DNA from 2 places in the Saccharomonospora xinjiangensis XJ-54 genome. Region 1 is predicted to be linked to the other one. Evidence: riboswitches for the same ligand, from Rfam matches in the RefSeq annotation. Region 1 holds a riboswitch; the other holds the start of a gene.

Region 1 (3,400 bases):
CCGCGCGCATGCGCCTCGTGTAGGTGTCGTGGTCGAGGCTGCCCCTCCGCAGTGCCGCCCGTGTCCTTCGCACGTCGGGGGTCTGCGGGAACGAGCCGATGGTGGTGGTCGGCAACGGCGGAAGACCGAGCGCCTCCTGTTGCGCCGCCTTGCGGACGTCGTAGTCGTCGCGGCGCGTATCCTCGGGCCGCAACGTCGCGAGGCGCCGCCGTACCCGCTCGTCACGAACCCGCTCGGCGTCGGCCCTCGCGCTGATCACGCGGCGCGCGTCGGCGAGTTCGCCGGACACGGCATCACGGCCTTCACGCAGAGCCCTTCCGAGCACGACCACCTCACTCACCTTCTGCTTCGCGAACGCCAGCCACGGCGCGACTTCGGGATCGAGGTCCGTCTCCGCCTCGACGTCGTAGGGCACGTGCAGCAGCGAGCACGACGTGCTGACCGCCACCTCACCGGCGAGGCCGAGCAGTGTGGCCGCCGTGGCGAGTGCGCGGTCGAGGTCGGTTCGCCAGACGTTGCGGCCATCGACGAGCCCGGCAACGAGTGTCTTGTCCCGCAGCCCCGGCAACACCGAGAGCGAGTCGAGGCTCACCTCCCCCGCCACGAAGTCCACTCCCACGGCCTCGATCGGCGCTTCCGACAGGATGTCGAGAGCGTCGCCGAATTCACCGAAGTAGCCGGGAACGAAGATCTTCGGACGTTCGGGAAGCGTCCCGAGCGAGGTGTATGCCTCACGGAGTGCGGCGAGTTCGGCCTCGGTGCGGTCTGCCGCGAACGCGGGCTCGTCGAGCTGCACCCACTCGACGCCCTCGCGGGCGAGTTCGGCCAACAATTCGGCGTAGGCACCAACGAGACTATCCACTGTGCTCAGTGGGTCGAAGTCGGGTCCAGCATCGGGATCCGGTTTGGACAGCAGGAGGAACGTCACGGGGCCGACCAGCACCGGGCGGACGGGAACGCCGAGCGCCGCCGCTTCACGAACCTGGTCGAGCACGCCCCTTTCGGCCAGCGAGAACGAGGTGTCCGGCCCGACCTCCGGTACGAGGTAGTGATAGTTCGTGTCGAACCACTTCGTCATCTCCAGCGGCGGAAGCGACTCCACGCCCCGCGCCATAGCGAAGTAGGTGTCGAGCGGGCCGAGGCCCAGCTCGGCGTAACGACGCGGTACGGCGCCGAAGGTCACCGCCGTGTCGAGAACGTGGTCGTAGAACGAGAACGTGTTACCCGGAATCGAGTCGAGGCCGGCGTCTTTCAACGAGCGCAGGGTGTCGGCACGCAGGCGGCCCGCGACGTCGCGCAACTCCTGCTCACCGATGCGGGACGCCCAGTAGCTCTCCAGTGCGTGCTTCAACTCCCGGTTCGGCCCGATCCTGGGGTAACCGAGTACGGTCGATCCGATCGTGCTGGTCAAGGCTCTCTCCTCGCGAGCTCGACGGCGGCACCGGGACGCGCGAAGGCCACCTCGTGAGGCGAGCGGTTGCCCGCTGGCCAGGGTTCCCCTCGAACGCCCGGACATCGCGCACACCGGCGGTGTGCGCACCGGCGGCAGGTCTTCGGACTCGCGGACACGACCGGCTCGCGCCGAATCACCTACTAGCCGTCGCTTCCCAGACCGTGTCCGGCCCAGTGCGTCTCCCACCGGTCGCGCGACCGGCCACGGCGTTCGTTCCCGCTCACCGCTGCGGGGCAGTCCCGGATTCCCACCGGGTTCCCTCTTGCCTCGCCCACCACCTCGGATGGAGGGCGAACCGCCAGCGCCCTCAGGCTATCGGGAACGCGTGGCCTGACAAGGTCTCGTCTCACGCCTCGGAGTCGTCGGTAACGAACGCGAGCTGGTCGGGATGGAAGGCGTCCCTGCGCGGCGGCGGCAACCATGCCTCCGGCCTCGCGCTCTTCTGCCTGCCGAGTTCGGCGAAGTTCAGCGGAGCGGAGAGATCGGTGTGGTACACCGAATCGTCCTCGACCGGCTCGAACGCCAGATTGGCCGCCTCCATACCGACGCCGACCGCCACGAGGTAGGCGTCGTCGAGCGCGGTGGAGAACGCCGCCCACCCACCCGCGAAGTGCCACACCCTCGCCCGCACCTGCGCACCCTCGATGCTCCACCACACGATGGGCCATTCCGCGTAGCGGCGAGCCTGATGTTCGGCGTGCTCGACGAGCGAGGGAATCAGCCCGTCGGGCCTGACGACGGAGCTGTCGGGCAGGGTCACGTTCACGACACCGAACGCCCCGCTGAACGCGACCTCGACGAGCGGGTCCTTACCGTTCGGGCACAGGACGGCCTCGTAACGCCGCTTCGGCAGGGTGCCCACCCGCACACCGCTGTCGGAACCGGCTGCCCTGTGCCCGAGCCACAGGGCCCATGGCGGCTTGCCGGGGAGTCCCTCGAAGAAGTCCACCCAGCGAACACCGTTGAATGTCCCGTCGAGGCCGTACACCTGGAAATCGACGACCGACGATGGCTGTGGGACGGCGTTGGAATCCACTCGACGATAGTGCACCGCCGGCGCCGTCTCGGCAGCTCGACGTCACTCTCCGCGGTTGGGCTGATTCACGGCTGCCAGCGGCGGAAGCCGCCTTCGGCGTCGATGACGTTGGCGGTGATCGTGACGGCGTCGTCGCCGAGCAGCAGCGCCACGACCGCGGCTGCCTCCGAAGGACTGTTCCATCGCCCGCGTGGCAGTCGGCCTGCGACCGTGACGGTCAGGTCCCCACTCGCCCACCCGGTGTCCGTCGGCCCCGGATTGACGGTGTTCACGGTGATCCCGTCGTCGGCCAGCGCGTCGGAGAGAGTCCACGTGAGCTGGTGCAACGCGCCTTTCGTTGCGGCATAGGGAATTTCCGAAGCCATGGGAGCCAGGTGCTGCCCCGACGTGAACAGCACCACGCGGCCCGGCTGCGGCCGAGGGCTCGCTTCGCGGTACTGCCTCGCGAACGCGCGGACCAGCAACAGCGTGGCGCGCACGTTGACGGCCCAGGTGAGGTCCAGCTCCTCGGCCGTCAGTTCGGGCAGCGTCGCCACCGAACTGCGCGCGTGGTTGGCGATCAGGGTGTCCACTGGTCCGAACCGGCTCACCGCCGCTCGGACCACCCGTTCGGGTGCGGCCGGGTCCGCGAAATCGGCCTCCAGATGCGCGAGTGCGTCGCCACCCCCGAGCTCGGAGAGCACGCCGTCGATTCCGCGTGGGTCCGCACCCCACGGTTCCGTCGCGTCGTACGGCGACCACGACTGCGCGAAAACGCGGTGCCCTTCGTCAAGCAACCTGCGCGCGACGGCGAATCCGATCCCGTTCGTTCTGCTGACTCCCGTGACAAGCGCGGTACGCATGGTGGCTCACCCTCGTGCGAGTACCCACGAGACGCAACCGGATTTTCGCGCGAAGCCGTTCAGGCAGGC
Region 2 (3,400 bases), 2.5 Mb from region 1:
GCGGAGAGTCATGCGCTGCTGCGCAGGCCCGCCGTGTGGAACCGGCTCGCCGCCGAGTTCGCTGTCCAGACCGCGGGGTTGCTGCCCGAACGTGGCCTGCTCGCCCGCGCCTTCGCGCAGCAGGCACCACTCCGGTGGCGACTGACACTGTGAGCCGCACTTTCTGTGCGTAAATGTCCGCTTTGGGTGTGGTGGTCCGGTGGTCGGCACAACCTGACCGGGGGATGCCGCGTCTACGCCATGAGACATGCGGTTAGGTATGCGTGCCAGAACGACAGCCGCGCGAACCGATCGGAGTGGCCATGACCTACGGCGGGCACCAGGGTGGACACCGGCCACCGCCTCCGGGCCGGAGGCCGCCACAAGGGCGCCAGCAGCAACAGGCACGGATGATGCCCGTACCGGGCAGCGCCAGGGCAGGGCAGGCGGCGCGTCCGCCGCAGCCGACGAGGGCCGCGCCGCGACCGCCGCAGCCACCGCCGCCCGGCGATCGGAGGCCGCGCCCCGGCGGTGATCCCCGTCGCAAGCGGCCGTCGTTCAAGAAGGTGCTCACGAGCCTCGTGCTCGTGCTCGTGCTGTTGCTGGGTGCCGTGTGGGTGTACCTGGAGTTCTCCATCAACCGCATCGACGCACTGCCCGGCGACTACGAGGGAAGACCGGCCGCAGCCGAGGGCACGAACTGGCTGCTCGTCGGGTCGGACTCCCGTGAAGGATTGGACGAGGAGCAGATGGCGGAGCTGTCCACCGGCGACACCGGGGGCAGGCGAACCGACACGATCATGCTCGTCCACATACCGGACAACGACACACCGCCGACCCTGCTGAGCCTGCCGCGCGACTCGCAGGTCGAGATTCCCGGACACGGCGTCAACAAGATCAACGCCGCGTTCTCCTTCGGCGGCGCCCCGCTGCTGACCAAGACGGTGGAGCAGGCCACGGGACTGCGCATCGACCACTACGCCGAGATCGGATTCGGTGGATTCGCGGAGGTCGTCGATGCCATCGGCGGCGTCGAGATGGAGATCCCGAAGGAGATGCGCGACACCAAGACCGGCGTCGTCATCCCGGCGGGCACGCAGACACTCGACGGCGCGCAGGCGCTCGGGTTCGTGCGTATGCGCTACAGCGATGCCACCCCCCGGTCGGACCTGGACCGTGTGGCGAACCAGCGCAAGTTCATCGGCGCACTGGCCGGTGAGATCGCCAGCCCCGCGACGTTGCTGAACCCGTTCGACGTGTTCCCGCTGCTGGGTACCGTGCCCGACGCACTGACCCTCGACACCGACGACCACCTGCACCACCTCGTGGGGTTGGCCTGGGCCATGCGGGGCATCGGCGACGGCGGTGTGGTCACCACCACCGTGCCGGTCACGTCGGCCTCGGCCGAGACCTGGGATCCGGCCAAGTCGGAGGCGCTGTTCGAGGCGTTGCGCACCGATTCGCCGATCCCGGACGACATCCTCATGGAGTGATGCGGAACCGCTGGGCCGTGTCCGCAGCGTGCGGATGTTCGCACCGCACGCTGCGGACACGCGTGCAGGAGCTGCGGACACGCGTGCGGGAGCTGCGGACACGCGTGCGGGAGCTGCGGACACGCGTGCGGGAGCTGCGGACACGCGTGCGGGAGCTCAGGGGTTCGTGGGTGGTGTGACCAGCGGTGGGATCGGCCTCGGGCGCCCTTCGGCGTCGATGGCGACGAACGTCAGCCTCGCGGTCGCGACCTCCGTCACCGGCCCCGAGGCGTTCCACCGTTCCGACGTCACACGGACCACCGTGGTCATCGACGTCCGCCCTGCTCGTTCCAGGCTGGCGTGGACGCTGAGCAGATCACCCGCGCGCACCGGAGCCAGAAAGGTCATCCGGTCAACCGACGCCGTCACGGCGGGGCCGTCCGCGTGACGGCCTGCCGCGGCAGCCGCGGCGTCGTCGATCAGTTTCATCACCACCCCGCCGTGGATGGTGCCGTACAGGTTGGTGTCGTGCTCGCTCATGATGTGGGCGAGCGTGACCTGGGAGTCTTCCGGGGTCTTGGGGTCGGAACGCAACGTCGTGTTGCGGTGTGCCACGTGAGCTCTCCTTCGCGAGTCGCGGCGGACGGCACCGTGCGCGGACGGCGCACGGGCAGTAGGCAGGTCTTCGGACTCGCGGGCACGCCACCGTCCCTGGCCGGGACGGGATGGCACCTACTGGCCGTCGCTTCCCAGGCCACACGTGGCCCAGTGCTCGATGACGGCGGTCGTTCCCACTCACCGCTGCGGGGCAGTCCCGGATTCCCACCGGGTTCCCTCTTGCGACGCCCCGGCCGGAAAGGACGGGGCGAACCCACTGCGCAGCCACCTTACGTCGCATGCGGTTCTGCGGGCGGCCGTGGTCGGCGGAGATCGCCGATCGGGACGCCGCGCGAGGCGACGGAGGTGGGTGGGCCTTGTGGCGGTGGGTGTGCGCCGGTCGCGGATGCGAGACGGGGCGACCGTGACCGTGGGGCGAGCCGACCCGTTGTGGTGGGCGAGCCGACTTCGCCATCGTGGAGTGGTTCGACCACGGACGCGGCGATGGTGATCATCGCTGTCGAGGGGGCCATCCTCCCGCGTGGAGACGTGCCGACGGCGGACATCGAGGGCCGACCGTGGTCGTCGAGCATGCGGCCGTGGGGCCGTGGGACGGCGCGTCACGCTTCGTTCGCCAGTCGCAGTTTGCGTTCCACCGCCGTCTGCTGCGGCTGGGCCGCCAGTTCCCGCCACAGCGACAGCGCTCTCTCGAAGTACGCGCGCGAGGTGTGCGGCTGACCGAGCGACTCGTGGAGTTCGCCGAGCCGCTGGCTCACCGTGGCCTCGGAGCGGCGGTCCCCGGTGTCGCGGTGCACGGCGAGGGAGTTGCCGAGCAGCAGTTGTGCGTGGGCCAGCTCTCCACTGCTCAGACACAACTCGCCGAGGCTCTGCTGCGCGTACCCCGCACAGTGGTCGTCGCCAAGATCGTCGAAGACGGCGATGGCCTGGTCCAGTTGTTGCCGTGCCGCGCCGAGGCTGCCGCGCCGCTGGTGGAGCAGCGCCTGCCGGTGCAGGGCGTGCGCCGCGCGGTGGCGGTCGCCGATCGCGGACGCCAGCGCGTAGGCGTCGGCGAACCAGGTCTCCGCTTCGTCGAGGGCGCCGCTGTCCATGCGGACCGTGCCGATGGCGATGCGTGCCGCCGCCTCGCCGTAGAGATCGCCCGCCTCGGAGAACAACTCCAGTGCCCGGCGGCCGCAGGCGAGCGCGCGGGCCGTGTCTCCACGGATGCGGTGCACGGTGCCGCGACCGGCGAGCGCGACGGCCTCTCCCTGGGCGTCCTGAAGCCGCGCGAACAGCGCCGCCGACCGCGCGAACAAGTCGAGCGCCTCGCGGTAGCGGTCCTGGTAGACGTG

Evidence for each region. Region 1 has a riboswitch for cobalamin ahead of metE (5-methyltetrahydropteroyltriglutamate--homocysteine S-methyltransferase). Riboswitches for the same ligand answer to the same signal wherever they lie in the genome.
Region 2: linked by a shared signal. The riboswitch ahead of SACXIDRAFT_RS00990 (acyl-CoA thioesterase) and the one ahead of metE (5-methyltetrahydropteroyltriglutamate--homocysteine S-methyltransferase) in region 1 are both predicted to bind cobalamin.

What each region holds. Positions count from the first base shown of each region.
Region 1 covers NZ_JH636049.1:2,805,356-2,808,755, reverse strand. Annotated here, with positions in the region: gene metE (5-methyltetrahydropteroyltriglutamate--homocysteine S-methyltransferase) at 1-1,411, opposite strand, end outside; cobalamin riboswitch at 1,528-1,768, opposite strand; gene SACXIDRAFT_RS12525 (hypothetical protein) at 1,800-2,489, opposite strand; gene SACXIDRAFT_RS12520 (SDR family oxidoreductase) at 2,555-3,331, opposite strand; gene SACXIDRAFT_RS12515 (DivIVA domain-containing protein) at 3,391-3,400, opposite strand, start outside.
Region 2 covers NZ_JH636049.1:334,413-337,812, reverse strand. Annotated here, with positions in the region: gene SACXIDRAFT_RS01005 (alpha/beta hydrolase) at 1-153, shown strand, start outside; gene SACXIDRAFT_RS01000 (LCP family protein) at 303-1,472, shown strand; gene SACXIDRAFT_RS00990 (acyl-CoA thioesterase) at 1,629-2,066, opposite strand; cobalamin riboswitch at 2,111-2,341, opposite strand; gene SACXIDRAFT_RS00985 (AfsR/SARP family transcriptional regulator) at 2,669-3,400, opposite strand, start outside.